3 regions of the Lutispora sp. genome follow, and region 1 is predicted to be linked to each of the others. Evidence: riboswitches for the same ligand, from Rfam matches in the RefSeq annotation. Region 1 holds a riboswitch; each other region holds the start of a gene.
What was found. A riboswitch is a leader RNA that binds a small molecule or an ion and turns the genes downstream of it on or off. The one in region 1 is predicted to bind cobalamin.
Positions count from the first base shown of each region.

Region 2: another riboswitch for cobalamin. It lies ahead of ACESM9_RS10230 (ABC transporter substrate-binding protein); the one in region 1 lies ahead of ACESM9_RS02320 (ATP--cob(I)alamin adenosyltransferase).
Region 3: another riboswitch for cobalamin. It lies ahead of cobT (nicotinate-nucleotide--dimethylbenzimidazole phosphoribosyltransferase); the one in region 1 lies ahead of ACESM9_RS02320 (ATP--cob(I)alamin adenosyltransferase).

Region 1 covers NZ_JAWLCK010000006.1:54,164-62,825, forward strand. Annotated here, with positions in the region: gene ACESM9_RS02290 (methionine ABC transporter permease) at 1-502, shown strand, start outside; gene ACESM9_RS02295 (MetQ/NlpA family ABC transporter substrate-binding protein) at 623-1,459, shown strand; gene gyrA (DNA gyrase subunit A) at 1,692-4,124, shown strand; gene ACESM9_RS02305 (ABC transporter ATP-binding protein) at 4,163-4,921, opposite strand; partial or broken gene ACESM9_RS02310 (FecCD family ABC transporter permease) at 4,927-5,940, opposite strand; gene ACESM9_RS02315 (ABC transporter substrate-binding protein) at 5,933-6,835, opposite strand; gene ACESM9_RS02320 (ATP--cob(I)alamin adenosyltransferase) at 6,886-7,422, opposite strand; cobalamin riboswitch at 7,585-7,754, opposite strand; gene ACESM9_RS02325 (hypothetical protein) at 7,792-8,280, opposite strand.
Region 2 covers NZ_JAWLCK010000069.1:286-10,922, reverse strand. Annotated here, with positions in the region: gene ACESM9_RS10280 (fucose isomerase) at 1-427, shown strand, start outside; gene ACESM9_RS10275 (putative ABC transporter permease) at 459-902, opposite strand; gene nhaC (Na+/H+ antiporter NhaC) at 1,006-2,442, opposite strand; gene ACESM9_RS10265 (ATP-binding protein) at 2,836-3,243, shown strand; gene ACESM9_RS10260 (DUF5685 family protein) at 3,435-4,340, shown strand; gene ACESM9_RS10255 (J domain-containing protein) at 4,324-4,947, shown strand; gene ACESM9_RS10250 (hypothetical protein) at 4,965-5,477, shown strand; gene ACESM9_RS10245 (HAD family hydrolase) at 5,474-6,190, shown strand; gene fba (class II fructose-1,6-bisphosphate aldolase) at 6,799-7,728, opposite strand; gene ACESM9_RS10235 (HD-GYP domain-containing protein) at 7,812-8,849, opposite strand; cobalamin riboswitch at 9,063-9,237, shown strand; gene ACESM9_RS10230 (ABC transporter substrate-binding protein) at 9,367-10,293, shown strand; partial or broken gene ACESM9_RS10225 (ABC transporter ATP-binding protein) at 10,313-10,637, shown strand, end outside.
Region 3 covers NZ_JAWLCK010000021.1:378-11,014, forward strand. Annotated here, with positions in the region: gene ACESM9_RS05205 (spore coat protein CotJB) at 1-258, shown strand, start outside; gene ACESM9_RS05210 (manganese catalase family protein) at 262-834, shown strand; gene ACESM9_RS05215 (hypothetical protein) at 889-1,194, opposite strand; cobalamin riboswitch at 1,346-1,538, shown strand; gene cobT (nicotinate-nucleotide--dimethylbenzimidazole phosphoribosyltransferase) at 1,624-2,691, shown strand; gene cobU (bifunctional adenosylcobinamide kinase/adenosylcobinamide-phosphate guanylyltransferase) at 2,701-3,261, shown strand; gene cobS (adenosylcobinamide-GDP ribazoletransferase) at 3,266-4,015, shown strand; gene cobC (alpha-ribazole phosphatase) at 4,015-4,608, shown strand; partial or broken gene ACESM9_RS05240 (cobyric acid synthase) at 4,626-5,345, shown strand; gene cbiB (adenosylcobinamide-phosphate synthase CbiB) at 5,467-6,417, shown strand; gene ACESM9_RS05250 (pyridoxal phosphate-dependent aminotransferase) at 6,421-7,488, shown strand; gene ACESM9_RS05255 (hypothetical protein) at 7,541-8,923, shown strand; gene ACESM9_RS05260 (MFS transporter) at 8,934-10,085, opposite strand; gene pckA (phosphoenolpyruvate carboxykinase (ATP)) at 10,337-10,637, shown strand, end outside.

The sequences.
Region 1 (8,662 bases):
GAATTTAAACAGAATTCTAAATAGCGTAATAAATATAACAAGATCTTTTCCCTTCATAATACTGATGATTGCCGTATTTCCTCTGACAAAGCTGATAGTAGGAAAAAGAATAGGTACCACAGCGGCTATAGTGCCGTTGACTATAGCCGCAATACCTTTCGTTGCCAGGCTTGTTGAAACTGCAATAAAGGAGATAAACCCGGGCATCATAGAAGCTGCTCTATCTATGGGAGCTGATGTAAAACAGATTGTGTTCAGGGTTATGATACCTGAAGCTTTACCTTCCATAGCCTCGGGAATAATACTGACTATAATAAACCTTATTGGCTATTCTGCCATGGCGGGAGCTATCGGAGGCGGAGGATTGGGAAATCTGGCAATAAGATATGGTTATCAGGGATTTCAGGAAGATGTAATGATAGGGACAGTAATCGTTCTGATTTTAATGGTTCAAATAATTCAGGATATAGGAACAAGGATATACAGAAAACTTCTAAAATAGATTTAATAATAATATCAACTCAAAAATAATTATCGATAATTAAAATATACTTAATTCTAATTCAACCTGGCCAGTTGAATAAGAAAATCAAAACAATGAAAAATGAAAGGATGTTAAAAATTGAAAAAGATATTATCACTAGTTATAGCAATAGCTTTATTTAGTACATTATTAATCGGCTGTTCAACAGAACAACCAGCACCTGCACCAGGAACTGCAACAGGAGAAGAAAAAGGAGAAAAAGTCTTGAAAGTGGGGGCAACGCCTGTACCTCATGCAGAGATACTTGAAGTTGTTAAGCCTTTACTGGAAGAAAAGGGTATAAAACTTGAAGTGGTTGTATTTGATGATTATGTTCAGCCAAACACTGCATTGGCAGATAAAGAAATAGATGCAAACTTCTTTCAGCATCAGCCTTATTTAGATAATTTCAATGCAGAAAGAGATTTGAATCTTGTGTCTTTAGCTAAAGTGCATGTAGAGCCATTGGGACTTTATTCTAAGACTATAAAAAATATAGATGAATTAAAAGATGGCAGTACTATAGCAATCCCTAACGATGCCACAAACAATGCAAGAGCTTTGCTGCTCCTCCAGGCTAATGGAGTTATCAAACTAAAGGACGGAGGAACTATTACATCCACAGAGCTAGATGTGGTGGAAAATCCCCAAAATATTAAATTTGAAGCCATTGAAGCGGCACAATTACCCAGAGTCTTGGAAGATGTGGATGCAGCAGTAATAAATACAAACTTTGCTATACCTGCTGGCCTGAACCCTCTTAAAGATGCTCTTATAATAGAAGATGGAAACTCTCCTTATGCCAACATACTGGTTATTAGACAAGGAGAGGAAAGCAGAGAAGATTTGAAAGAGTTGGCAAATGTGTTGAACAGCAATGAAGTAAAAGAATTCATCGAAGAAAAATATGAAGGTGCTATAATTCCTGCATTTTAATCAATAAAGGACAAAATTTCAAATTTGAAGTATAATATATAGGTGGCCAATAATAATATAGATGGCTGCCTATATTGTTGTCTGAACCAATTTTAATACAAAATATAAGGGTAATAATATTTAAAATACTCGATAATAATCTTGATTGGACAAAAATCTTTCATAGAATTATAATTATAGTATTATGGTCAAAAATCAATTAATTGTAATATAACTGAAGGAGGTGTATATTTTGGAAAATACAGAGGGAAATGTATTACAGATTAATATAGAAGATGAGATGAAGAATTCCTTTATTGATTATGCCATGAGCGTTATTGTACAAAGAGCTCTTCCAGATGTGAGAGATGGTCTTAAGCCTGTACACAGGAGAATACTGTATGCCATGCACTCTATGGGTTTTACTCCTGATAAGCCTCACAGAAAATCAGCAACTACTGTCGGTGAAGTTTTAGGTAAATATCATCCCCATGGTGATGCTGCTGTATATGATACCATGGTAAGAATGGCACAAGATTTTTCATATAGATATACTCTTATTGATGGCCACGGAAACTTTGGTTCCATAGATGGAGATAGCGCTGCGGCAATGCGTTATACAGAAGCCAGGATGTCCAAAATATCTATGGAGTTGCTGAGGGATATCAATAAAGAAACTGTTGATTTTGTTCCAAACTATGATGAAAGCTTAAAGGAACCTTCTGTGCTCCCTTCTAAATTTCCAAATTTATTGGTCAATGGAAGCAACGGAATTGCAGTAGGTATGGCAACATCTATCCCGCCTCATAATCTAGGCGAGGTAATAGATGGGGTTATTGCTACTATAGATAATCCAGAAATAGAATTGGACCAGTTAATGAAACACATAAAAGGTCCTGACTTCCCAACAGGCGCTTTGATAATGGGTAGAGATGGAATCAAAAAGGCCTATGCTACCGGAAGAGGAAGGGTAATAATAAGGGCTAAAGCCGAAATCGAAAGCATGTCTGGCAATAGGCAAAGAATAGTTGTCACTGAGATTCCCTACCAAGTGAATAAAGCCAATCTGATTGAGAAGATTGCGGATCTTGTAAAGGATAAAAAAATCGAAGGCATTTCTGATTTGCGAGATGAATCTGATAGAGAAGGTATGAGAATTGTAATTGAGCTGAAAAGAGATGCCAATGCCAATATAGTATTGAACCTATTATATAAGCATACCCAGTTGCAAAGTTCCTTCAGCATAATAATGCTGGCTTTGGATAATGGTCAACCTAAGGTTATGAACCTGAGGGATATGATACAAAAATATATAGACCACCAAAGACAAATAATAATCAGACGAACCCAGTATGATTTAAGGAAAGCAGAAGAAAGAGCTCATATATTAGAAGGTTTAAGAATTGCCTTGGATCATATAGATGAAATTATTAACATTCTCAGAAGCTCAAAAACAGTACCCGAGGCAAAAGAGAGAATGATGGAAAGATTCGGCTTATCTGATGCTCAAGCAACTGCTATAGCAGAGATGAGATTAAAGAGTCTTACAGGTTTGGAAAGAAGTAAAATTGAAGAAGAATATCTTGGTTTGATAAAGGACATTGAATACTATAAGTCCATATTAGCCAGTGAACTCATGGTTTCCAATATAATAAAACAGGAACTTCTGGATATAAAGAAGACATATGGAGATAAAAGAAGAAGCAAAATAACTCACTCTGTTGAGGAAGTAAATGAGGAAGATCTCATAGAAGAGGAAGAGGTTGCAGTTACTCTAACCCATTTTGGCTATATAAAGAGGCTTCCTGCAGACACCTATAAGAGCCAAAGGAGGGGAGGCAAAGGCATCACTGCTCTTCAGACGAGAGAAGATGATTTTGTCGAACATTTGTTTATCACCTCAACACATAATTACTTGCTATTCTTTACAAACAAGGGTAGAATGTTTAGACTCAAGGCCTATGAAATTCCTGAGGCAGGAAGACAGGCGAAAGGCACTGCGTTGGTAAATCTGCTTCAACTGGATAGGAATGAAGCGGTCAATGCTGTAATACCTATAAAAGGGTTTGAAGATGAAGGATATCTAATTTTCATGACTAAAAACGGGACAATAAAGAAAACAGAATTGAAGCAGTATGCATCTCAGAGGGTGACTGGTCTTAATGCAATAACTCTAAGGGACGAAGATGAGCTTATTTCTGTTAAGCTAACAAGAGGCACTACAGAGCTTATTGCTATTACAAGACATGGTTTGGCCATAAGATTCCCAGAAACAGATGTGAGGGATATGGGTCGTACAGCTATGGGTGTCAGAGGTGTTACATTAAATCCTGATGATAGCGTTATAGCTTTAGATATAGTAGAAGAAGATGCAGAACTTTTGGTAATAAGCGAAAAAGGCTTTGGTAAAAGAACTCCATTATCCGAATACCGATTACAGAGCCGTGGAGGTAAAGGAATCAAAACTTCAAACATAACAGCAAAAACCGGCTACTTGGTTGGAGCAAAGGTTGTAAAGGATGACTGCGAGGTTATGCTAATCAGTGCCGAAGGAGTTATCATAAGAATGCATGTTAAAGATATATCGGTAATGGGCAGAAGTACTCAGGGTGTGACATTAATGAAGCTTGCAGAAAACGACAGTGTAGTTGCTTTAGCCAAAATAGTTCCCGATGAAGAATGTTGATAAAAATAGCTTTCGCTGTTGCAGCGAAAGCTATTTTTTCATGCTTCCCATTTTATTAAAACCTTTGTCATCCATTTTTTTATGTCAATTCTATAAACTTCTTCAAGTGCATCATTTATCAGAATATCTTTGGTGGAACCGTAAGAATGCATTTTTCCATTGCTTAACAAAATAACCTTATCCGCATATTCCTGAACAAGATTTAAGTCATGAAGCACCGTAATAGTAGCCCTTTTTTTTTGCTTTTTCCATTCATTGATATATTCAAGCAGTTCTATCTGATATCTTAAGTCAAGATGGTTAGTAGGTTCATCCAGCAAAATTACCTTAGGATCCTGAGCAAAAATTTTAGCCAGAAAGACTCGTTGAAGCTGGCCTCCTGAAAGCTGATTTATCTTAGCATTTCTTATACTTAACAGGCCTACTTTTTCCATAGAGTCGTAGATTATATCTTTGTCAAGAGGTGACAATCGTGGAAGCACACTATCCATGTGACAATACCTGCCTAAAGATACTGTTTCATATACCGTATATGGAAAGTATATAGAATTAATCTGCGTCATCAAAGCAATATTCCTGGCTAAGGTTTTTCTATTCATTTTTTTGATTTCTGTATTATCAATTCTGATGCTGCCTTTATAAGGTATAATATGTGCCAGTGCTTTAAGCAGAGTGGATTTTCCACAGCCATTGGGGCCTATTATGGATAAATTGCAGCCTGGTTCCAAGTCAAATGAAATATCTTTTATAATATCCTGGTTGTTATAACCACAAAATATATGGTTTACATTAAACATGTAAATCACCTGCTTTTTTTAAAATAGATGTATGCAAAAAAGGGAGCACCAATTAGAGATGTAACAGCTCCTACAGGAAGTTCCGAGGGTGATACTATGGTTCTTGCTATTATATCTGAAAAAATCATCAGCGCCCCTCCAAACACAGCCGATATCGGCAGCACATAAATATGTTTTGAGCCAAAAAACTTTCTGGCAACATGAGGGGCTATGAGGTCCACAAAGCCTATGGTTCCACTTAATGCTACCGAGCTTCCGGTAAGAATAGATGAAAAAATTAAGAGTTTTTTCTTTACCTTTTCTGTTTCTACTCCATTGGATTTAGCCTCATCTTCACCAAAAGAAAGCAGATCCATTTCATTTGTATATTTCATAACCCCTGTAATACCAATAACAAAGAATATTGATGCAGCTTTTACATAGTTCCAACCTCTCAGAGAAAAGGATCCCATTTACCATAGGACTATACTTTCTATATTTTCCCTATATAAAGCAGTCAGTATGGTAAGGGCGGCATTGACAAACAATGAAAAAACCATTCCAACCAAAATTATTGTATTGCTGGACAACCCTTCATCTACTTTCCTTGAAAAAGCTATGACTGTAAAAACAGTTATAAGCCCGGATATGAAACCTATCAGAGGCAAGGTCAGGTTACCAAGGAAGGGGATACTTATTCCAAATACTATTATGAGACCTGCGCTAAGGGATGCTCCTGAAGAAACCCCCAAGGTATAGGGGGAAGCAAGAGGGTTTTTCAATATGGATTGAATAACCGTTCCACTAGCGGATAAAGCTGCCCCCACCAAAAATGCCAGGAAAACTCTTGGGAGTCTTAAAGTCCATATAATAGATACAGTGTTTGGCTTAAGTCCCTGCTTCAAAGGAAAGTCAAATAATTTATGAAGGATAATATCTATAATATCTTTGGCTGTTATGTTTACAGTTCCTATTAAAACGGCGGATAGCATAATAATAATTGTTGCTGATATGATAAGGAGTACTTTTGTTTTATTCATATATATCGGGGTAAACAGCATGGGCAATTTCTTTCAATGCTTTTATTATATTCTGTGTAGGTCTTGAAGAAGAATTAGCATCTATATAGAAAACCTGGTCTGATGCCACTGCAGTTATACTATCCCATCCATCACGATTCTTCAATTCTTCAATAGGATTTTCTATGTAATTGACATTGGTAAGAATAACTTCAGGGTTTGCTTCCAGCACTGCTTCACTACTGATGGCAATTCCTTTTCCTTTATCTGCAAATACATTATCAACTCCTGCTATTTCTAAAATTTCCTGCAAGAAAGAGCCTTTGCCGAAGGTAAACAAATTGGGAGCAGGTGAAATTTCAAAATATACTTTTTTTCTTTTTGTGATCCCTTCTCCTATTTTTCTATACTTATCAATTTCATCTTTCATATTTTCTATTATTTTATCAGCTTTATCTTTTGTACCAGTAACTTCTCCAATAAAGCTTATATCATCATATATGCCCTGGATGCTGTCGCTGATTGGAATATAAACAACGGATGTGCCCGATTCCTTTAATAAAGAAAAAGGATCTCTTCCGCCTAATTTATTTATTTCAGAAGCTATAATAATATCAGGATTAAGATTAACTATTGTTTCTGCATCCGGATTCATCATGTCAAAAAATGTAACGTCAGGATTTATACCTTCAACATCCTTTGAATATTTATCTGCACCTACGATTTTATCACCCAGACCTAAAGCTGCCAGTATTTCTGTATTTGAAGGTGCTGTTGAAACAATCCTATTTATCTTTTCGGGCAGTATTATATCATTGCCCTCTCTATCTTTGACTGTTGGTTGAGATGAATTACATGCAGTTACAGCAAACATTAGTATTATCGATAAAAGTATTAGTATATTTCTATTCTTCATATACTTACCTCCATAACGCTTCATTAATTAGGTTTATAACGATAACAAGATTACTTAAATTTATAATTTCTGCTTACAAAATCGATTTCTTCTACATTTTCCTGAGCATTAAGTTTAATAGCCAGCAAAAAGAAATAGTCAGATAAAAGGTTTACGAAATCATAGAGAAGAGGATCCACTTTATTTCCCTTTGCTTCGTATCTGTGCATTAATCTTGTCAGTTTCAGACATTTGTTTCGCAGTACATGTGAAAGTGATGCTGAAACTGTTCCCTGAGGCAATACAAATCGCAAGTAATTATGATTGGTTTCTTCATGATATTTGATACTGATTTCATGAAGCCAATTCAGTTCATCTCTGGTTACAGCAGTTTTAACGCGCAAAGAACTGTTCATGTGGTAAACAAGTGTTTCTACTTTTGTCAATTCATCTTTTAGCTCTCTGTCGGTTATATGAGCTTTTAACAGACCGATATGACATGCAATTTCATCAGTGCAAAATTCATAATCGGTTTTCAGATCCTCTGGATCATCATACATAAATGAATAAGCGCAAAAAATAGTTCCTTCTTTCATTTTTCCTTTCATTTTTTATCACCCTTTTTTATTTAATTATTTGAGGGATTTTAAGAGAATTAAAAAGCGCACCACAAGGGTGCGCCTGATGAATTGCAGTAATAGGCATACATGACAAATGAGATACATGTGAAATGCATAACCTTCAGCCTTTATATCCCACCCTCAGAGGATACTGGCCAACCAGACTTAGGCAGGTCTCCCGGCTCCACTTCCTCCTACTCTCTTACCTTCCCGCTTGCGCAGTGGCATAATCAGATTTCGTCAGTGTTACGGTTACTGGGGTAGCTCGGTCTATCCGATTCCCTATTAAGTATTAAAACACCTAAGTCCTTATTAAATTGTAATTCAATTATATTTTTATAGTATTGCTTTGTCAACTTACTTTAGATTTGTTTTTAAAACATCTTCTAAATTTTCTCCAGATATGGTCAAACCATTTTCAGTATTTTTTACTTTGAAAAAGTCCACTAATAATATATTGTCATGTTTTTCAACATTTCCGCTTATACCAGGTATGATTATTATTTCCACATCCTCCTTGGCTTCTTCTGCAAGTTTGTCTAAATTCAATTTTTTTATAGCATCAATTGTAGGTTGAACATCATCTATATATTCTAATGTCATAAGATTATTAGAATAAAATTTTCTTTCTACTTTGTTGCCAGAGAAAGGTTCCTTGTTATTAAGAGCACTTAAAACTCTTCTAAGAGATTCATTGTTAAAATCCACGTTATATATGTATGAGAATTCTCTCATAGAGCAGAGGTCATTTAAAAAGCTCTCATTAACTTTTTCTTTTGATTTAATTGAACTCCAAAAAAATAACATTACTTCCAGACCGTTTAGATTTGTTTTGATACTTGCCATGTTAATCCTCCCATTTCTTGTTGAGTTTATATGTAATAATAACTGATGCTTCAGTATTATTATAACACTTTCTATATATTTATCATTTATAATATAATTTTTTATCTATTAAAAAAGAAAAACAAATAAAAATGAATAATTGATTAATAATAAAAGAAGGATTCTATTCTATAGTTCAGAGAAACTTTGCTTTTTATTAGGAATTGCTTGGAGGCATTAATGACGGATAATTAACGCTAAGGTAATTTACACTTTCTTTTGTAATATAAAAATCATGTTGACATAATATAAATAACATGATAATATTGACGTCCTGTTGCAAAACAGGACGTAAAAACAAGCAACAAATACCAGGTTGACATAACACACAAAACATGATAAG
Region 2 (10,637 bases), on a different contig from region 1:
TCTTGCCAAACTTATAACAGGTGAAACTCCATTTATGTCAAATCCATCGCTGATTGATCATGAAACCAATGAAGTGGTTTTTGCTCACTGCACTATAGCCACATCCATAACAGAAAAATACATTATAAGGAATCATTTCGAATCTCTAAAAAGCGTTGGAATTCAAGGACAAATTAAGAAAGGACCTGTTACCGTAATAAAATGTGGTGGATCGGGCTTAGACAAATACTTCCTGTCAAGGGGAGAAATATTGGAGAACTTGAATAATTCAAATATGTGCAGGACTCAGTTAAGAATTAAACTTCATGAGAGCATAGATTATTTCTTTAAGAATCCTATTGCTAATCATCATATAATAATTCCAGGGGATCACACAGAAATTATTCAAGAATTTATGGATACCATGAATTGTATTAGAATAAAATAGCATGAGAGGCTATTGGCCTGCTCATGCTATTTTATTCTTTTTTTGACATGTAATTATTATTGGACATGCTTTGAAGCATTATGAGGAAGTCGTGTACTTTCTCGTAGAGTAAACCAGTAAAAAACCATGCTACAGCAAAATCCAATCTTATGTAGCCGTTTATAGACAGTACTCCATTACCATAGTCCCATGGACAGTGGCCTAGTATGCTTTCCAAGGCCCAGCCACAAATATATTCTATGGTAAATATGATTATAACCCAGATACCTCCTCTCAGATATGTATTCCAATTCCTGATTCTATTGTGAATTGGTTCAAGAAACATTCCCATACCGTAGATAAAAAACATCCACATATAGGTGAAGCTATAGAGCATGAAATTACCGTGAATCAGGGAACCTAGGCCGGTCCATAAGATTTCCAGACACCAACCTATCAAACCGTAAGCCATAAACCTATAAAATTTATCTCTCATAGTATTAGTATGTACACTGCAATGACTTATATGTTTGTATATATTTGCTAGAAGATGCAAAAAGCCCCGTTGATTTATCAACGAGGCTTTCTAATCTATTGAATTATGCGCTAGCTGCTTTTCCCTTGTATTCTGGTGCAGATGGATCATCTTCAAGCTTCATCATAGTTATACCTGTATAGCCGAATACGATTGATACTATTGGGCTTATCCAGTTTAGTATAGCATATGGAATATACTCAATTGTAGGAATTCCCAAATAACCTGACATTGCTGCACCGCATGTATTCCATGGGAATAATGAGGATGTCATAGTACCTGCATCTTCCAAGCATCTTGAAAGGTTTCTTGGTGCTAATCCTCTCTTATGGAATTCATCTTTGTACATTTTACCAGGAAGAACTATTGCAAGATACTGATCTCCAGCCAAACCATTAACAAATATTGAAGAAATTATTGTAACTGTTACCAAAGAACCTGTGCTCTTTGCAAAGCCAAGTATTCTCTTAGCTAAAACATCAAGCATGCCTGTTTTTTCAAGCATTCCACCGAATGTTAAAGCGCAAAGTATCAAGGATATGGTCCACATCATGCTCTGCAAACCACCACGGGTTAGCAGGTCATCAAGTAACTGGTTTCCTGTCTCAGAAACTACACCGTATTGCATTGCATCCAACACTGCTCCAACAGAAGCACCTTGAAATAGTAAAGCAGCAAGTCCACCAAGGACAGTACCTATCATCAAGCCTGGTATAGCTGGTGTCTTCATAGCAACTAAAACTATAACTATTACTGGAACGATTAGCAGTATAGGACTGATATTAAAGTTTGAGCTCATGATATTTAGAAGTTCGTTGATAGCTGGAACATCGAGTTCTTTACCAGCAAATCCTGCTCCCATAATACCGAATGCGATAAGAGCTATGACGTAACTAGTACCTGTAGTAAAGAACATATGTTTAATGTGATCGAAAAGATTTGCTCCAGCCATGGCTGGTGCAAGATTTGTAGTATCAGATAGAGGTGATAACTTATCACCAAAATATGCACCGGAAATTATTGCACCGGCTGCCATTGGTCCAGGAACTCCAAGACCTGCTGCAACACCCATAAGGGCTATACCAACTGTACCTGCTGTTGTCCAGGAACTACCTGTTGCAAGAGATACTATACTGCAGAGTATCATTGAAGCGATAAGGAAGAAGGATGGTGATAATACCTGCAAACCGTAGTAAATTAGAGTAGGAACTATACCGCCTAGAATCCATGTTCCGATGATCATACCTATGATTGCGAGAATTAATATTGCTTGCATAGTACCCATGATAGTGTTTATAAAGCCTTCTTCAATCTCTCCCCAAGTAAAGCCTAGTCTGTAGACAGCTATTAATGTAACAATAATTGAGCCTAAGACTAGAGGGATATGGACATCTCCTCCTTCAACTAATATGGTGTACATTAATATTCCTATGGTGAGTATAATGGGGATTAAGGCATCCAGTACTGTAGCTTCTCTACGCTGCCTTGTTTTGTTGGTCATCTTCATAACTCCTTTCTTAATGAAATGATAATAATTTCTATCTTTGGTACCACAGATGAAATATAATAGGACATATAAATAAAGTTGTCAAAAATATATTACATCTGTAGTTTATCAATGATAGAAAATATACTTTGATTTTATTATCTCAAAAGATAGGAATAATGTAAATAGTGAAATTAATCTGAAAAATGAGACATGATGGATTATACCTCACATTTCTCTATTTATGACAAGAAATTTACATATATATAATAATTTGAGCATATACCAGATATTATACATTGAACATTGTAATATTTTGATTTCTATGAAAAAATCAATTGAAATAATCTTGAGAATATAGTATGCTCTAATTAATCTCTAAAAAAAATATGTTAGGGGGTAATTAAAATGGTTAGGTTCATTGTAGGTGAGAAAGGCACCGGTAAGACTAAGCTGATGATTGATATGGCAAATGAAGTTTCAAAAGCTTCTAAAGGTCACGTTGTGTACATCGACAGAGACAATAATCATATTTACGATTTGGATAGAAGTCTTCGATTCATCAATGCTGGAGAATTTCAGATTGAGAATTTGAAGGCTTTTTATGGTTTTTTGTGCGGAGTTATTTCCCAAAACTTTGATATCGAAACCATCTTTATTGACGGAATGAGGGTTATTTCAAATGCACAAGATGAATGCCTGAAAGGGTTCGTTGAAAATTTGGAGAAACTCAATAAGGAATTTGAAGTTGACTTCATTGTGAGCATGAGTCGAAATCCCGACAATGTTCCAGAGTTTCTGAAAGCTTACTTATAATAACTAGATAAGCTCTCCATATATTGAATTTGAAAAAAACAGACTGATAACCATACTTGCTATAGTATGGCTATTGGTCTGTATTTGTTTTTTGCTGAAAAGTGGCTTAAGCTATGTTATAATTATGAAGGACTTTGAGTTTTGTAAAGAGTTTACATAAGAAACAGAATAATATCAATATAATATTATTTATGAAAAAGATAGGGTTATTTATGTTTGGATATATATTGCCTGATAAGGGCGAGATGAAAATAAAAGAATATGAATTATTCAGAGCATATTATTGTGGAGTATGTAAATCAATGGGCAAGAGCTTTGGACCACTATGCAGATTTGCTCTCAATTATGATTCAGTTTTTTTAGGTATGCTTCTCTCTTCTATTAATAAAGAATCTGTCAGTCTTAAAAAAGAGCCCTGTATTGCTAATCCACTAAAAAGGAAATGGGTTGTTAAGAACAGTAACAGTGTGGATTTTTCCGCAGATATAAATATTATCCTGACCTATTACAAATTTAAGGATGATTGGACTGATGAAAAAAGTTACCTGGCAAAGTTGGGGCAGATAGTAATAAGCCCTGGATATAAAAGAGCATTGAATTGCAGTAAAGAAGCGGAGAGTCACATAAAAAAATCCCTCGAAAAGCTTCATGCTTTGGAAAGCCAGAGATGCAGTTCTATGGATATAGCTGCAGATCCTTTTGGAGAATTAATAAAAGGCATTATAAGCATAGGCTGTAATTGGGATAATGATAAGAAAAAAGAAGCCGTAGAGTGGTTGGGTTATAACATAGGAAAGTGGATATATATAATAGATGCTTTTGATGATATTGAAAAGGATATAGAAAAGAATAGCTATAATCCTCTTTTGCTTCAATATATGTATAAGGATGAAGAGGTTAATGAGTTTAAAAATAGAATAAGAGATGAAGTAAGATTTAATTTGATTCATACATTGGCACAGGCTGCATCAGCCTTTGAACTGCTTGATATGAACAACAAAAGCATAATAGAAAATATACTATACTTAGGAATGGACAAAAAAACAAAAAGTGTATTAGAAGGAAGGAGCTGCAATAAGGATGAGAAATCCCTATGAGGTATTAGGCATCAGAGAAGGGGCCTCAGTAGATGAAATAAAACGAGCATATAAAGAATTGGTTAAGAAATATCATCCTGATCAATACAGGAATAATCCCCTTTCTGAGCTGGCAGAAGAGAAATTAAAAGAAATCAATCAAGCTTATGATTATTTGATGAAGCAATATGAAAAAAGTGGTTCTCAGTATAGGAATCAAAGCAGTTCCTATGGCAGCAACAGTGGCTATGGAAACGATACCAGCTTATATTCGCAGATAAGAATGAATATTATGAATGGCAATATCCAAGCTGCAGAAACTTTGCTCAATAGAGTAACTATGAAGGATGCAGAATGGCATTACTTAAGAGGCTTAATATTTATGAGAAAAGGTTGGTATAATGAAGCGGTTAACAGCATAAATACTGCTGTAAATATGGATCCATCAAACATGGAGTATAGAGATGCATTGAATCGAATTGCCTATGCCAATAACAGATATCAAGCTTATGGATATGATAGAAGATATAGTGCAGGAGGACCGGATCTGTGCACCATGTGTCAGTGTCTTATTTGTTCTGATTGTTGTTGCGAGTGTATGGGTGGGGATTTGATAAACTGCATCTAGCAAGGGGGGTGTAAATATTGGGAAGAAAGGCTGCTTTGGGAGGAATTCTAACCGCTGTAAGTTTGATATTCCTGTACTTCGCCTTTTATTTACCTTCCATGAAGCTTACTATGTACTTCTTAACCGGAATAATACCTGGTCTGGTATTGGTTGAGATGGGAGTAAGACAGGCCTGGATGCTCTATGGTGCCACATCTATGCTATCTTTTATTATGTTAGGAAATGTTGTGAATACAATTCCTTACATTTTGATATTCGGACTTTATCCCATAATTAAGTTTTATATTGAAAAGACAAGAAGATTAATTATCCAGATACCGCTGAAGCTAGCTTTTTTCAATATAGCAATAGTTTTGGCTTATGTTATATGTACCAAGCTTTTTGCATTAAATATAGCTACTGCACTACCTATTGGATGGATAATTATAGGCATACAGCCTGCCTATTTGCTTTATGATTATATTTTTACAAGGGTAATTTTTTATTACTGTGATAGGGTTAGAATTAAATGGAGGAAAGATTTATCATGATAGATACAGTATTGTTTGATTTAGATGGAACCTTATTGGGAATGGATTATAAGGAATTTGAAAATAAATATTTTTCACTTCTGGGCACTAAGTTTGAGAAATATTGCTCTCCAAAAGAACTATATAATAATATATGGGAATCTACTATTTATATGATTAAGAACTCAGACGGCGTCAGATTGAATCAAGATATCTTTTTTGAGAAATTTAATCAGCTCATAAGGGAAGAGCATAGAGATTTGTATATTGCTGGATTCAATGAATTCTACGAAAAAGAGTTTGACCTGGTAAAGGATGCCACATACAGAATGGAGAACATGATAAAAGCAGTAAATATACTAAAATCTAAAGGGTATGATGTAATAATAGCCACAAATCCATTATTCCCAAAGCTTGCTATAGATAAAAGGATTCAATGGGCAGGATTGAATTTGGATGATTTCAGCTATGTAACTAATTTCGAGATATGCAGATTTTGCAAGCCTAATCCAAAGTTTTATGAAGATATTCTGAAGCTAAATAATAAGAAACCGGAGAATTGTCTCATGGTAGGCAATGATATGCTGGAAGATATGATAGCAAAGATGCTTGGTATAACCACATACCTGATTACAGATTGCATAATAGAGAGAGAAAGCCCCTATGCTCCTGATTACACCTCAGACAGCGCAGGATTCCTGGAGTTTGTAGCTACATTGCCTAGCATTGTATGAGATTTGCTAGTGTAGCAGCACAAGCCAATCTTAGGGATATATAATATCGCATGGGTTATTAACTTTGGTGACTCTAATGCTCATCTAAAAGAGAATTCTAACGGCGCAAAACGGGCATCCATGCCCTATGCTTCGCCAGTTGCGCCTAGCACGGCCTCCATGCCGTGCTTACGAATTCTCTATTTTAGATTTCGCAAAGAGTCATTAGCAAAGTTAACAAAAATGCTCTATTATATATCACCTAGATTTCACTGTATAGAAGAAAGCTGCAGTAACTAAAGAATAAGCATATGTGCAAGTGAACATATTTATTGATTTTGCTTGTAACTCTTAGCGAAATGTCCTTAGAAAAATCGTATGGGCAGCACGGATGCTGCCCAAGCCTTCCAGGGCATGGAGGCCCTTTGGGAGGCGTTAGATTTTTCTTAGGATATGAGCTTTAGAGTTACCAAAATCAATACTCATGTGAACTGCACATATGCTTATTCTAGTTTAATACAGTATCGAAGCAGTACCATTAAACACCCTAGAGGAATACCCTAATACCAGTGACTGGCGACTAGCGACCAGAGGCCAGTCCCAAGAGGAATCCCCTAGGCTACGCACAATTACGCTTTACCGCTGCAATTTAACACATTCCTCATCTTATGCTTAACCATATCCTTTATGGCTTCTCTTGCAGGTTTCAAATACTTGCGAGGATCAAAATCGCTTGGGTTTTCGTACAAATGTTTTCTTATGGAAGCGGTCATTGCAAGTCTAAGGTCGGTATCGATATTGATCTTGCAGACTCCGAGCTTTCCTGCTCTCAAAAGCATATCTTCGGGAACACCTTTGGCTCCCTTAACATCTCCACCATATGTATTGCATAGATCTACGAACTCTGGAAGCACAGTGGATGCACCATGAAGTACTAACGGGAATCCAGGAAGAAGCTTGCTTATCTTTTCCAGCCTTTCAAAATCAAGCATTGGTTCACCCTTGAACTTATATGCTCCATGACTGGTTCCTATGGCAATGGCAAGGGAATCGACACCGGTTCTTTCTACAAATTCTACTGCTTGGTCTGGATCTGTGAAGGTAGCATCTCTATCACTCACGTTTACAGCATCTTCAATGCCTGCAAGCCTTCCAAGTTCAGCTTCTACTACAACACCTTTATCATGAGCATATTCTACTACCTTTTTGGTTATGGCAATGTTCTCCTCGAAGGGATACTTGGAACCATCGATCATAACTGATGTAAAACCACCATCTACGCAAGCTTTACATATTTCGAAATCCTCACCATGATCCAAATGTAGACAAATAGAAAGGCCGCTGTCCTCTACTGCAGCTTCAACCAATTTCATAAGATAAATATGCTTTGCATATTTTCTGGCACCTGCTGACACTTGAAGTATTAGTGGAGCCTGTTCCTCCTTGGCTGCTTCAACAATGCCCTGGATTATCTCCATGTTGTTTACATTAAATGCTCCTACGGCATATTGGCCGTCGTAAGCTTTTTTAAACATATCTTTTGAAGTAACTAAAGGCATTTCATTACCTCCTCATTTTAATACATTAACAATACTATTATATCAGATATTCTAATATTTAGTTATACATACTTATATCTTTATTAGAGAACCTCTTCAATTTGCAGTTCTTTTTCCATGCTTAAATCTACTATTCTCGAATCTTCCAATCTAATAATAGGTTTTGATATTGCCTTCTGGTTTATAAATACTATTTCACCATAGGAGCCGTCACTAAGTCTTACATTGCTTCCAATATAATAGCTTGCAACTCTGCTGAGAAAAGTAAGCAGTATATTTGCATCGCACTTTGTTAAATATTCACTTTCAAACATCTCAAAAACATCAAAGCAAGTTTGGCGTTTCTTGTATACCCTGTCTGAAGTCATAGCATCGAAGACATCAGCTATAGCTGTGACCTTAGCATAAAAACTTATTTTATCACCCTTTAGTCCAAAGGGGTACCCGCTACCGTCTTCTCTTTCGTGGTGCATAAGTACAGCCATCATAATATCCTTACTTATTGCAATATTTCCTTCTAGTATCTTATAACCAAATATAGAATGCTTTTTCATTTCTTCATATTCGCTAGGTGTTAGTGGACCAGGTTTATCCAATATTTCAGGAGGTATTTTTGATTTGCCTATATCATGGAGAAGTCCACAGTAGGATAGTGTTCTTTTTTGAGCTGGGCTTAAGCCTAACCAATTACCGATAAGAGAGCATAGAAGAGAGACATTTAAACTATGAGAGTATGTATATTCATCAATAGCCCTATTGCTTTTAAGATTTGTAATTATTTCATTAATGGAAGTAAAACTGTCATTTAATTCTCTGACTATGTTTTGCACTTTTAAGGTATCCAATTTCTTGCCAATACCGATATCCTTTATTATAGTTTTGAACTCATTTACTTTTTCTTCATATACTATGTTAACTTCCATATCATTTTTAGTTTTTGGTTCATAATCTTCATAGACTTTAACTTTTTCTATTCCAAAGTTCATGAGTTTATTTACGGTGTAATCATCCAATATGGTGTATTTGTGAACTAAAATAGCTCCAAAATTATTGATGATTTCTTCTGATACCTTCATTCCTGGCTTACATTGTCTTATATCTAGAGTGATTTCATTTGACATACCTTCGCCCCCATTGTAATAATTACATGTATTAGACATTTATTAACAATATTATAACAGATTCAACTAAATAGTACAAATTTTTCAAACTTTCTACCTATAACCCATTAGTAAGATTAATTCTCAATAAATAGGAGATGTAAGAGTACTGGTTTAAATTTGATTTGTTGTAAACTGATTAATATTGTGCTAAAATAATAACGATATAGGAAAATAAAATATAAAAGTTCAGGTGCTGTATATGCAGTTAAAAGGGAAATGGGTGAAATTCCCATGCGGTCCCGCCACTGTGAGGGGGAGCGGCCTAGAAATGCCACTGATTTAATCGGGAAGGCCTAGGCAGCTGTGAACCATAGCCAGGAAACCTGCCTGAACTGTAGTTTTAGCTTGCCTACGAGCGATGGGGAGGTGAATTATTACGAAATATTCCTTTCTCACTGGAGAAAGGTTTTTATTTTGTTATGTCGGAAAATATAAATTCCTTTTTTATTTAAAACATATTGGAGGAGTGTTTACAATGAAAAGACTTAGAAAACTTACTATAATAATGCTTACATTAATGCTACTTTTAGCTTTGACTTCTTGTCAGACAGGAGAGAGTAGTGACAATAGCAAAGAAACGGCAAAAATAGAGATAATGGATATAAAAGGGAAAAAGGTGGTATTGAATAAGACACCAGAGAGAATAGTATCCTTATCACCAACAAACACAGAAATCGTCTTTGCTCTTGGGGCAGGAGAAAAATTAGTGGGAGTGACCAGTTACTGTGACTATCCAGAGGAAGCAAAAGATATCGACAAGATAGGTGACTTTGACAATCCCAATATTGAATTGATAAAGAAGATGAATCCTGATTTGGTTCTGGCAGGCGGATTCCTGCAAGAAGATTTGATGGCAGCTCTTGAGGGATTGAGCATTCCTGTTGCCTCAACTGAAGCTGCAGGTGTAGAGTCAATATATGATTCCATAGCAATGATAGGCAAGTTTGTAGGTCAAGAAACGAAGGCGGAAGAGTTAATAAACAATATAAAAAAGGATATAGAGGAAATAGAAATCAAGGTTATGGGTAAGGAAAAACCAAAAGTATTCTATCTGGTATGGAAGGAACCATTATTTACAACAGGCCAAGGAACCTATATCAATGAAATAATACAAATAGCCGGAGGTCAGAATGTAGCAGCAGAGACAGAGGGCTGGGCCCAGTACAGTTTTGAGGAGTTGCTGAAACAGAATCCCGACATTTTAATTGCTGCTTATCATTCTACTGACGAGGGCATGAGAAAAGAAGATATAATGAAGGATGAATTATTTAGCAAACTCCCATGTGTCAGGGATGGAAAAATTCATGTAATGACTGATGATAATATTGTCTCAAGACCGGGTCCAAGAGTAGTAGAGGCTATTAGAGAAATGGCCGAGGCTTTGCATAATGATACATTTTAAGCAATAGGCGGGTATGGATATGGATTATGAAGTAAGGGTAGAAGGCTTAGATTTTAGCTATGGAAGCAAGAGCATATTGAAGGATATAAATCTCAGCATGAAAGCAGGGAGTTTCATAAGTATCATAGGTCCTAACGGTTCAGGGAAAAGTACTTTTTTGAGAAATCTCTCCAGATATCTAAAACCTCAAAAAGGTATAATTATGCTGGGAAACGATGATATTAGAAAACTTTCACAAAAGGAAATCAGTAAAAAGGTTTCTGTGGTGCCCCAGAATATTCTTATGGAGTTTGACTATAAGGTGAAGGATATGGTACTTATGGGCCGGTACCCTTATGTTAAAA
Region 3 (10,637 bases), on a different contig from region 1:
GATAGACTAGAGCTTTTAAAAGAGATAATGGCTCTGGATTTTTCCCTTATTGAACTGAATCTATATCTTGATACTCATCCTGATGATGAAAAGGCTCTCATGGTCTTTAAGCAATATAGCTGTAAATCAAAAGAGTTAAAAGAGAAGTATGAGAATCAATATGCACCGCTTATTGCAGCTAATGGAGCAAATAGAGACTGGAGATGGATTGAGGATCCCTGGCCATGGGAAATTGACTATGAGATGGGGGGAAAATAATATATGTGGATCTATGACAAAAAGCTTCAATATCCAGCTTGGGTTGAAGGAGGAGATTTAAGGATAGCAAAGCTATTGTTTGCTCAATATGGAGGACCGGATAGTGAACTTTCTGCCGGAATAAGATATCTTACACAGAGAACTACAATGCCTATACCCCAAGCAAAGGCTATTTTGACAGATATTGGAACTGAAGAAATGGCCCATTGGGAAATAATAGGAACTTTGATATACAAAATAATTGAAAAGGCTACTCCAAAGCAATTGGAAGAAGCGGGGATAGGGCCTCATTATATACAGCACGGCAAAGATCTTTACCCACATGATGCAGCCGGCGTACCTTGGACTGCGGCTTATATACAGGCTATTGGAGATCCAATTACTAATTTACATGAAAATATGGCAGCAGAACAAAAGGCCAGAACTACCTATGAGCATCTGATTCAGTCTACCAATGACCGAGGTGTTATTGAAACACTGAGCTTCTTAAGAGAGAGAGAAGTTGTCCATTTCCAGAGGTTTGGAGAGACCCTAAGATTAGTTCAAGAGTATTTAGATAGAAAAATGTATTATTAATAAATCCGGCTTTAAGGCCGGATTTATTAATGTTACTTCACATAATTCAATTTTTTAGCATTTGCAACGATTGCTTGATTCTAAAACTTCATCCAATATGGTTTCGCAATCTACTATTACAGTGCATATGCAATGAACATCTACAAATTTGAATTTATCATGGTAACGGAATACTGCCAAATCGCCTATTACTGCTACCAGACATACATCTTCCAGAATACAGTCTTCGCATGTATCCAATATGATTGTTACTCTATTATTATCATCCTTTGCCAGCATACATAGCAGCTCTCTTATGTTATCTGGGAAATTCTTAATTTTGAATTCTCTGCATTCCTTTTTGCCATAATCCTTGCCCATATACCGTTCACCTCCTAATTTTAGGTGTCACCCACCTCTAATATCATAATATTTTTTGTTGCCTAAAGTGTTACTGGTCTTAGCAAAAATTTTGGACTCAAATAGAATGGATTATGACATTGACACATTTTTTTAAGAACATTATAATAAATTCAATAGAATAAGTTTTGGTGCCTTGGGGATGTTATGCATACCGAGGTTAAAAGGGAAAGCAGTGAAAAGCTGCTGCAGCCCCCGCTACTGTATATGGGGATGAAATCCAACTTAGCCATTGGGAGACCGAGAAGGCTGGAGAGTAAGATGAACCATGAGCCAGGAAACCTGCCAAATACCAAATTCAACCTTCGGAGGGAGGGGATGATTGATTATGTATATTCCCACACTTCAGGTGTGGTTTTTTTATTTATTTTAATTAAGGAGAGGATTTATTTGAAAGACCTGGAGAAGATACTGGCAGAAATAAAAGGAGCCTATGAACAAAGTAAAGTGAAGGCGAAAGAGAGACTGGATAATCTGGCAAAGCCTTTGGGAAGCTTAGGACAACTTGAGAATATAGCAATAAAGCTTTCCGGTATAACAGGAAGGCTTGACAATCCTATGAAAAACAGGCAGCTAATTGTAATGTCTTCAGATAATGGTGTAGTAGAAGAGGGAGTCAGCTGTTGCCCTCAGAACATTACCGTAATCCAAACAATTAATATGCTAAGAGGACTTACTGGGGTAGGAGTGCTGGCAAAGCATGCAGGTGCCAAGCTTAAGGTGGTTGATATTGGAATCAATGCAGATGTGGAATATCCAGGTTTGTATTATAGAAAAATTAGAAAAGGAACCTGGAATATTTCTAAGGGTCCTGCTATGACAAGGGAAGAAGCCATAAAATCAATAATGACAGGTATAGATATGGTTGAAGAATCTGTTAAAGAAGGAGCGGAAGTTCTAGGCACCGGAGAAATGGGTATAGGAAATACCAGTACCAGCAGTGCAATTGTAATGGCTTTTACGGGAAGCAGTGCTGATATTGTAGTAGGAAAAGGTGCCGGGCTTACAGAGGAAGCCTATGAGAATAAAAAAAGAGTGATAAAACAAGCGTTGGAAATAAATAAACCAGATATTAATGACCCTGTTGATGTTTTGACAAAAGTAGGCGGTTTTGATATAGGAGGAATGGCTGGGTGCTTCATAGGAGCTGCCTATTATAGGATACCAATTCTTATAGATGGTTTAATCTCTGCAGCAGCGGCTTTGCTGGCTTACAAGCTTAACCCACTGGTTGTGGATTACATGTTCTCAACTCATTGTTCTGCAGAACCTGGCTATAAGATAGTTATGGATGAATTAGGACTTAAGCCTATGCTTAATCTGGACATGAGGTTAGGAGAGGGAAGCGGCTGTGCTGTTTCATATGATATCTTAGATGCTGCCAATGATATTATAACAAAGATGGCAACCTTTGAGGAGGCAACTATCTTTAATGATTTTTTAGTTGATATAAGGTAGGGATATATAATGGGGAAATGCATTTTAGTAACCGGAGGTGCCAGAAGCGGTAAAAGCAAATTTTCCGAGAAGCTTGCACGAAGCTATGGAGATAAGGTGCTTTATATTGCTACTGCAGTAGCCTTCGATAGGGAAATGGAAGACAGGATAAAAAAGCATAAGGAATCAAGAAATAAGGAATGGATGACTGTAGAAACCTATAAAGATATCCATAAAGTTATACATAAATACGGTGAAGATTATAGTTGTTTTTTACTGGATTGCATAACGGTTATGGTCACAAATCAATTGCTGGAGTATTTTCATTATGATATGGAGTATGCCAGGATTGAAGACTATAACAGAGCTGAGGAGCACATAAAAGAACAGATTATCACCATGATGGAAGCGATAAAAGTATCACCAGCAGACACCATACTGGTTACCAATGAAGTGGGCTGGGGCATAGTACCTGAAAATCCAGTGGCAAGAGCATTTAGAGATATTTCAGGGAGAATAAATCAAATTGCAGCGGAAAGGGCAGATGAGGTTTACCTGGCTGTATCAGGTATACCCGTCAGGATAAAATGATATTATGAGAAGCCTGGTTTTAATGATACAATTTTTTACCAGAATACCCATAAGAATAGATATAAATGCCGAAGAAGAAGATTTTTCAAGGGGAATAGTATTTATGCCCCTTGTAGGTTTGATAGTAGGTTTGTTTAACTATGGATTATACTCTTTGGCTCGATATTTACTAGGTGATACCCTTGCCCCGGTTTTGTGGCTGACATCAAATATATTTATTACAGGAGGCATACATCTGGATGGCCTTGGGGATACCTGTGATGGTTTATTTTCTGCCAGAGACAAGAAAAGAATGCTGGAAATAATGAAAGACAGCAGGATAGGTACAAATGGAGTAATCGCTATAGTATTAGATTTTATCTTCAGACTGAGCCTGTTGTATTCACTGCCATACAGAGCCATAGGTCTTGCCATAATCTTAGCCCCTGTTGTTGCTAAAACTCTTGTTCTCTTACTTATGGGAATATCAAAATATGCAAGAGCTAATGGAGGCATGGGAGGTCTCTTCTATTCCCATATGTCTGTAAAAAGACTTATTCTTGGTATTGGATCAGGTATTCTTATGATCTTAGGCCTAGGCTCCATAAAAGGGCTGATGGCATTACTTGGAAGCGTTATTATAATACTGGCTTTCAGAAAAATGGTGGTTGACAGGATAGATGGAATGACAGGAGATACATTAGGAGCTGCCAGTGAATTGGCTGAAATATGTTTCATAATCTTTATATATATATTGGAAAGGAATATATTCTAATGCTTAAATTGTATCTTATCAGGCATGGCGAAACTGATTTTAACAAGCCTGGAGTTTTTTTTGGCAGTAAGGATCCAGATTTGAATCATGAAGGTAAAAAGCAATGTATAGAACTGGAAAGAGCTATGGATGACATTAAATTGGATGTTATCATTTCCAGTCCCTTAAAGAGATGTATACAAACAGCTCAAGTACTTGCTTCAAAAAAAGGATTAGTAATAGATATTATTGAGCAATTGAGAGAAATGGATTTTGGTCTATGGGAAGGATGCCATTACGACGATGTTGCCAGGCTCTATCCAGATGATTGGAAGATGGGGATGGAGGACTGGAGAGACATGAACCCTACAAAGGGAGAATGTTTTAGAGATTTTTATTCCAGGGTTAGTAATGCTATTAAAACAATCATTGAATCAAATGAAGGTAAAAATGTTGCATTAATAACCCATGGAGGGTGTATGAGAGTGATAGTTTCAGTTTTGCTGGGACTAAAAGAGGAAGGCTTTTGGAGTTTTCATTTTGAACACGGAAAATACAGTCTATTGGAAATAGAAGAAGGCCATTGCACCATCAGGAAAATAAATTGCATTTGACAAAGAAGGAGTAAAATATGAAAGCAAAATCAATTATGATACAGGGTACAGGGTCCTCAGTGGGTAAAAGCATTATTTGTGCTGCTTTATGCAGGATATTTACCCAAGACGGATATAATGTAAACCCTTTTAAATCCCAAAATATGTCTTTAATTTTTCACATAACAAAGGAAGGTTATAAAATAGCAATAGCTCAAGCTATGCAAGCCCAGGCCTGCATGAAAGAACCTTCCCCGGACATGAATCCTGTTTTGCTGATACCTACTACAGATAAGAAGTCTCAGGTTATAATATCAGGAAAACTCTATAAAGAGATGGCGGCGGAAGAGTATTTTAAGTTTAAACCTCAACTAAAGGAAAAAATTACTGCTGTATATCATAAACTATCCCAAAACAGTGATATTGTGATCATTGAAGGAGCTGGAAGCCCAGCAGAAATAAATCTTAAACGAGAGGATTTCGTCAATATGGGAATGGCAGAAATTGCAGATGCTCCTGTCATACTGGTAGGGGATATAGATAAGGGAGGCGTCTTTGCATCACTGGCAGGCACCATGCTGCTTCTCGATGAAGAAGAAAAGAAAAGGGTTAAAGGAGTCATTATAAATAAGTTCAGGGGGAGTTATAAATTATTAGAGCCAGGATTGAGAATGCTTGAAGAAATAATAAAAGTACCTGTTTTAGGTGTGGTTCCTTATGTGCAGCATCAACTGCCTGAGGAAGACAGCTTAGGGGATAAGCAATCACATGGAGTAGAAGAAAATATAGATAAGGAAAAACAGCTAGATATAATTGCAGACACAGTGAGAAAGAGCTTGAATATGGATAAAATATACGAAATTCTGGAGAAAAAGACAGATGCTTCAGATATGGATTGCTAATTTAATGGATTTGATCGTCGGTGATCCCTATAATATGCCTCATCCAATAAGGCTTATAGCTTCTTATATCAATTTGTTTGAGAAGACAATAAGAAAAACATGTAAAAGCAGCAAGGCTTTAAGAATAGCAGGAGTTCTCCTGACTATCTCAACTTTGCTAATAAGCTATGGACTGGTATATATTATACTGGATTTTTCTGAAGCTATTAACCAATGGTTTAGCTTTGTACTGAGTGCAATATTAATGTACTACTGTATAGCAGGTAGATGTCTCCACAAAGAAGCCTACAAAATTATGAATGCCTTATTACAGAATGATTTACCTGAGGCCAGAAAACTGCTGTCCTACATAGTGGGCAGAGATACAGACAGGCTTGATGAAAAAGATATAGGCAGAGGTGTCATAGAGACTGTATCTGAAAATACAAGCGATGGCATCATAGCTCCTCTTTTTTATATGTTTATAGGAGGAGCGCCTTTTGCTATGGCATATAAAGCCATCAATACATTGGATTCTATGGTAGGATATAAAAATGACAGGTATAGGGATTTTGGATGGGCTTCTGCAAAGCTAGACGATATTGCTAATTACATACCTGCACGTTTAACAGCACTTTTTATGGTGATAGGAGCATTTACGCTAGGTATGAACTATAAGAATTCCTTTAGAATTGTTCTAAGGGATGGGAGAAAACACTTGAGTCCCAATAGTGGCTATCCTGAGGCAGCAGCGGCAGGGGCTTTGGGCATAATGCTGGGAGGAAATAATTATTATTTTGGCAAGCTTGTTGTTAAACCAACAATTGGTGATAAAACAAAATCAATAGAGGCAAAAGATATAAAACAAATGGTAAAGCTTATGTATGCCAGCTGGTTTATGGCTTTAATGTTTTTTTCAGCTATAACTTACTTTCTAAAGGGGATATAAAATATGAGTTTTCATGGCGGAAACATATATGATTACAAAAATATATTATATGATTTCAGTGCTAATATAAATCCGGCAGGTATTCCTCAAAGCTTTAAAAAAGCTCTGACTGATAATATGGGTGTATTTGCCAGGTACCCTGATATAGAGTACCGAGAACTAAAAAGAAATATTAAAGATTATCTAGTCTTGGATGATAATGCACATATATTGGTAGGGAATGGGGCTGTAGATCTTATATATTCTATTGTGGACGGTCTGGGTTATAATAAACTGTTCACAATGGGACCTACCTTTTCAGAATATAAAAAAGCAGCTCAAATATCTCATATTCAGTATGAGGAAATTTCCTGCTATAATCATGATTTTTCCCAAATAGATATAGAATTGTTTTTAGATAAAGTCGAAAAAAAATCCATAGTAATTTTATGCAATCCAAGCAATCCGACAGGATTTTTAATGGATATATCAACCCTTGTTTATATAGCTGCTGAATTAAATAAAAAGAATTGTATTTTAATAATTGATGAGGCATTCATCGAATTCACTGATGATTACCCCCATAGCTCATTTTTATCAAGACTTTGTGATTTTGAAAATACAGTTTTAATCAGGGCAGCCACAAAGTTTTTCGGTATGCCGGGAATCAGGCTGGGATATGCTGTGACTTATAGCAGGAGCATATGTGAGAAAATAAAAAAAATCCAGCAACCATGGTGCATTAATTCAGCAGCAGTAATTGCTGGTAGTTGCATATTTAAGGATACGGATTATATATCCAAGTCCCATGATTGGATAAAAGAGGAGAGGTCATTTCTTTACAATGGATTATCTAAATTAAAAGGTGTAGAAGTATATCCATCGAAAGCAAATTTCCACCTTCTTAAGATCACTAAAAAAAATATGGACGCTTATGAGCTTAGAAATGAATTGGTCAATCACGGCATTTTGATAAGAACTCCAGATGGATTCTCCTATTTGACACCTGAGCATTTTCGACTTGCTGTGCTGGACAGATGTGCTAATACATTTTTACTATCAGCGATGTATGAAGTTTTAGGATTTATGTAGCACTTATATGACTCCCCGAATACTATGATATTATCATAGTTATCGGGGAGTGATGTTAATGTCCGTAACTGCAGCACATTGGATTTACTGTATAATGGTTTTAGTCATATTAGGTTTTATGATGGCTAGAAAAGAAACTATCATTCCGTGTATTGTAGGAGTATTTTTAATAGGTTTGGCTGCCAAAGGCTCCATAATTGGTGCCACAAGAGCCATATTTGATTCATTCATTGTTGCAGGTATCGAATTGATCAGTGTGATAATGATTATTTCCGTTATTGTTGCTATGGCTAAGCTGCTAGAGGAAATAGGTGCCAATTATTTAATGGCAGCTCCTATAGCAAAGATTATTAAAACCCCTGATGCAGCTTTTTTCACAATAGGTATAGTAATGTTATTAGTATCATGGTTCTTCTGGCCTTCACCGGCTACAGCATTGATTGGTGCAGTTCTTTTACCTGTTGCCATAAGAGTAGGCTTGCCGGTTATAGGTTTTGCTGTGGCGATGAATATATTCGGCCATGGTATCGGATTGTCAACTGATTTCATCATTCAAGGGGCACCCACTATAACTGCAACATCCGGAGGTGTTTCGGTAGTTGATGTTATGTATCAGGGAATTCCTCTATATGCGGTTATGGCTATTGTAACAGTTGCAGCCTCCTATATCATTCTTAAGAGAGATATGAAATCAGGAAACATTATTAAACCACAAGTTGAAATGTACAATGTGGAGAATACAATAAAATATCCTAAAATTGCAAAATGGACTGCAATCATTGTACCTATTTTGTTTTTGTTGGATATAATTGCAATGTTTGCCTTCAATTTGGTAGGAGGAGATGCCACAGCCTTGGTAGGTGGTACTGCAGCAATTGTTCTCTGTGTTTTGTGTGGTGTACTTTATAAAGAAGAAGCTTTAGAGAAGATTGCAGAATATATCAAAAAAGGCTTTGCTTTCGGTATGGAGATATTTGGACCCATTTTGCCTATTGCAGGGTTCTTTTATCTGGGAGAGGTAGGACCTTTTACAACAGTATTCGGCGATATTCTTCCTGAAGGTTCAATGGGTATATTATCAGATATGGGGCTTCTTCTTGCCTCAAGCGTTGCTTTGAGCAAGCCAGTTGCAGCTATTCTGGAAACCACTGTTGGTGCAATAACAGGTCTTGATGGTTCGGGATTTTCAGGAATGAATTTAGCCGGTTCCATCGCAAAGGTATTCGGTACGGCTGTTAATGTAAGCGTGGCAAAATTATGCGCATTAGGTCAGATAGCTGCAATTTGGGTTGGGGGTGGCACCATCATACCCTGGGCTGTAATTCCAGTTGCGGCAATAACAGGAATAAAGCCCATGGATATTGCAAGAAAGAATCTGGTACCTGTTATTATAGGACTTGTGGCGACAACTATAGTAGCAATGTTCATACTATAAGAGGTTTATACTATAACGAGGGAGCTTTGCTTCCTCTTATTTTCTTTAGTGTCATGGCAATCAATAAAGCTGTGAAGGATATGACAGACATAATTCGGTACAGAGTGAATATACCGAAGTTTTCTATGATAATGCCTCCGCCCATATTTCCAATAAGAGCTCCAGCTCCAAATATTAAGGCTGACATCAAAGATATGCTGAAGGATCGAGCCTCTGCCGGTATAATACCAGACATATAATCCAACCCACCAGCCATGAAAAGCGGGAAGGTAAAGCCTTGGAGAAACTGAATAGTTATTATAAATGAAGTATTATTCCAAAGAGTGCATAAGAAAAATCTTAATGAGAATACCAACAGCGACAATAAATAGGTATTGATAGAACCAATTCTATTGATAATCTTGCTTGAAATAAAAAACACTGGTATCTCAGACATTGCTACCACAAACCATAACAATCCAAGATTTTGTATATTTCCCCCCGTTTCCTGCAGCAGGACGCCAACATAGCTCATATTTGCACCATATGAAATACTTGCGATTGTGACAGAAAGCAAAAATACTAGGAGGGTCATATTTCTTAATACTTGTAAGGGGTCTACCTTGCTTTTTTCTTCTCTGGGAGCTTCATCTTTAAAATTCAATCTGTATAAAAACAATACTGCAAACAGGCTAAAAAAGGGATACAGATAAAAGGCTATGTTGATAGAGGTTCTTGCAATGACCAGCCCTAATACAAATGAAGATATTGCATAACCTGCAGAGCCCATCAAACGGACCCTGCCATATTTTATGTTATTGTATCTGTTTATTATCTTATAGCACAAAGAGTCTGTTAGAGATAATATACTGCTTTGAAAAGCTATAAAAACTATGGTTGACAGAATAATAAATTGATATCTATAGGATTGAACAAGCAAAACTATAGCTATTGAACTGGCAATAACAGCAATGTATAGAGCCTTTTTAATATCTATATATTTATCTGTCAAATAGCCCCAAACAGGCTGAAACATAACATTGACTAAAGAGTTTAAAGCAAATATGGATCCAATCTGAACATAAGAAAGCTGCCTATCCTGCAAATACAGCAATAAAAAAGGGGTATAGCAGGCAAAAACCCAATAGATTGCAAAATACAAACAGGATAAATCTTTATACACATTATTTTTTTTCAATCAATATCACCTCGGAAAGTCATGAAATAATTATACCAGATGATTTGGATAATATAAACAAAGATTTAATTAACCCATATCTATAAAGGATATAGAATCATCTTTTAATTCTGTTAAATATATAAATATTGTTAAAAAGTATAGCACAAATATTTAATTATGATATAATATATAAGGTAAAAATATAAATTTTAGCTTTTTAGGGGGTAAAAAACTTGAACAGGCTATATGCTTCTATGGATGGAGTGGAAATCCAATGCAGCAAGATACATTATAATTTGCCTATAAAACAGTTGATTGATATTGCAGTTGAAAAAGAAGGCTGTATTATTGCTAGTAATGGAGCTTTGTGCGTTAATACGGGCAAATATACAGGAAGATCACCTAACGATAGATTTATAGTAGACACACCATCTGTTCATGAACATGTGAATTGGAACAAAGGAAACATGCCAATGACAATGGAGAACTTTGACAAATTGTATGCTAAAGTATTAGAGTATATTAAATACAAAGAAGTTTTTGTATTCGAGGGTT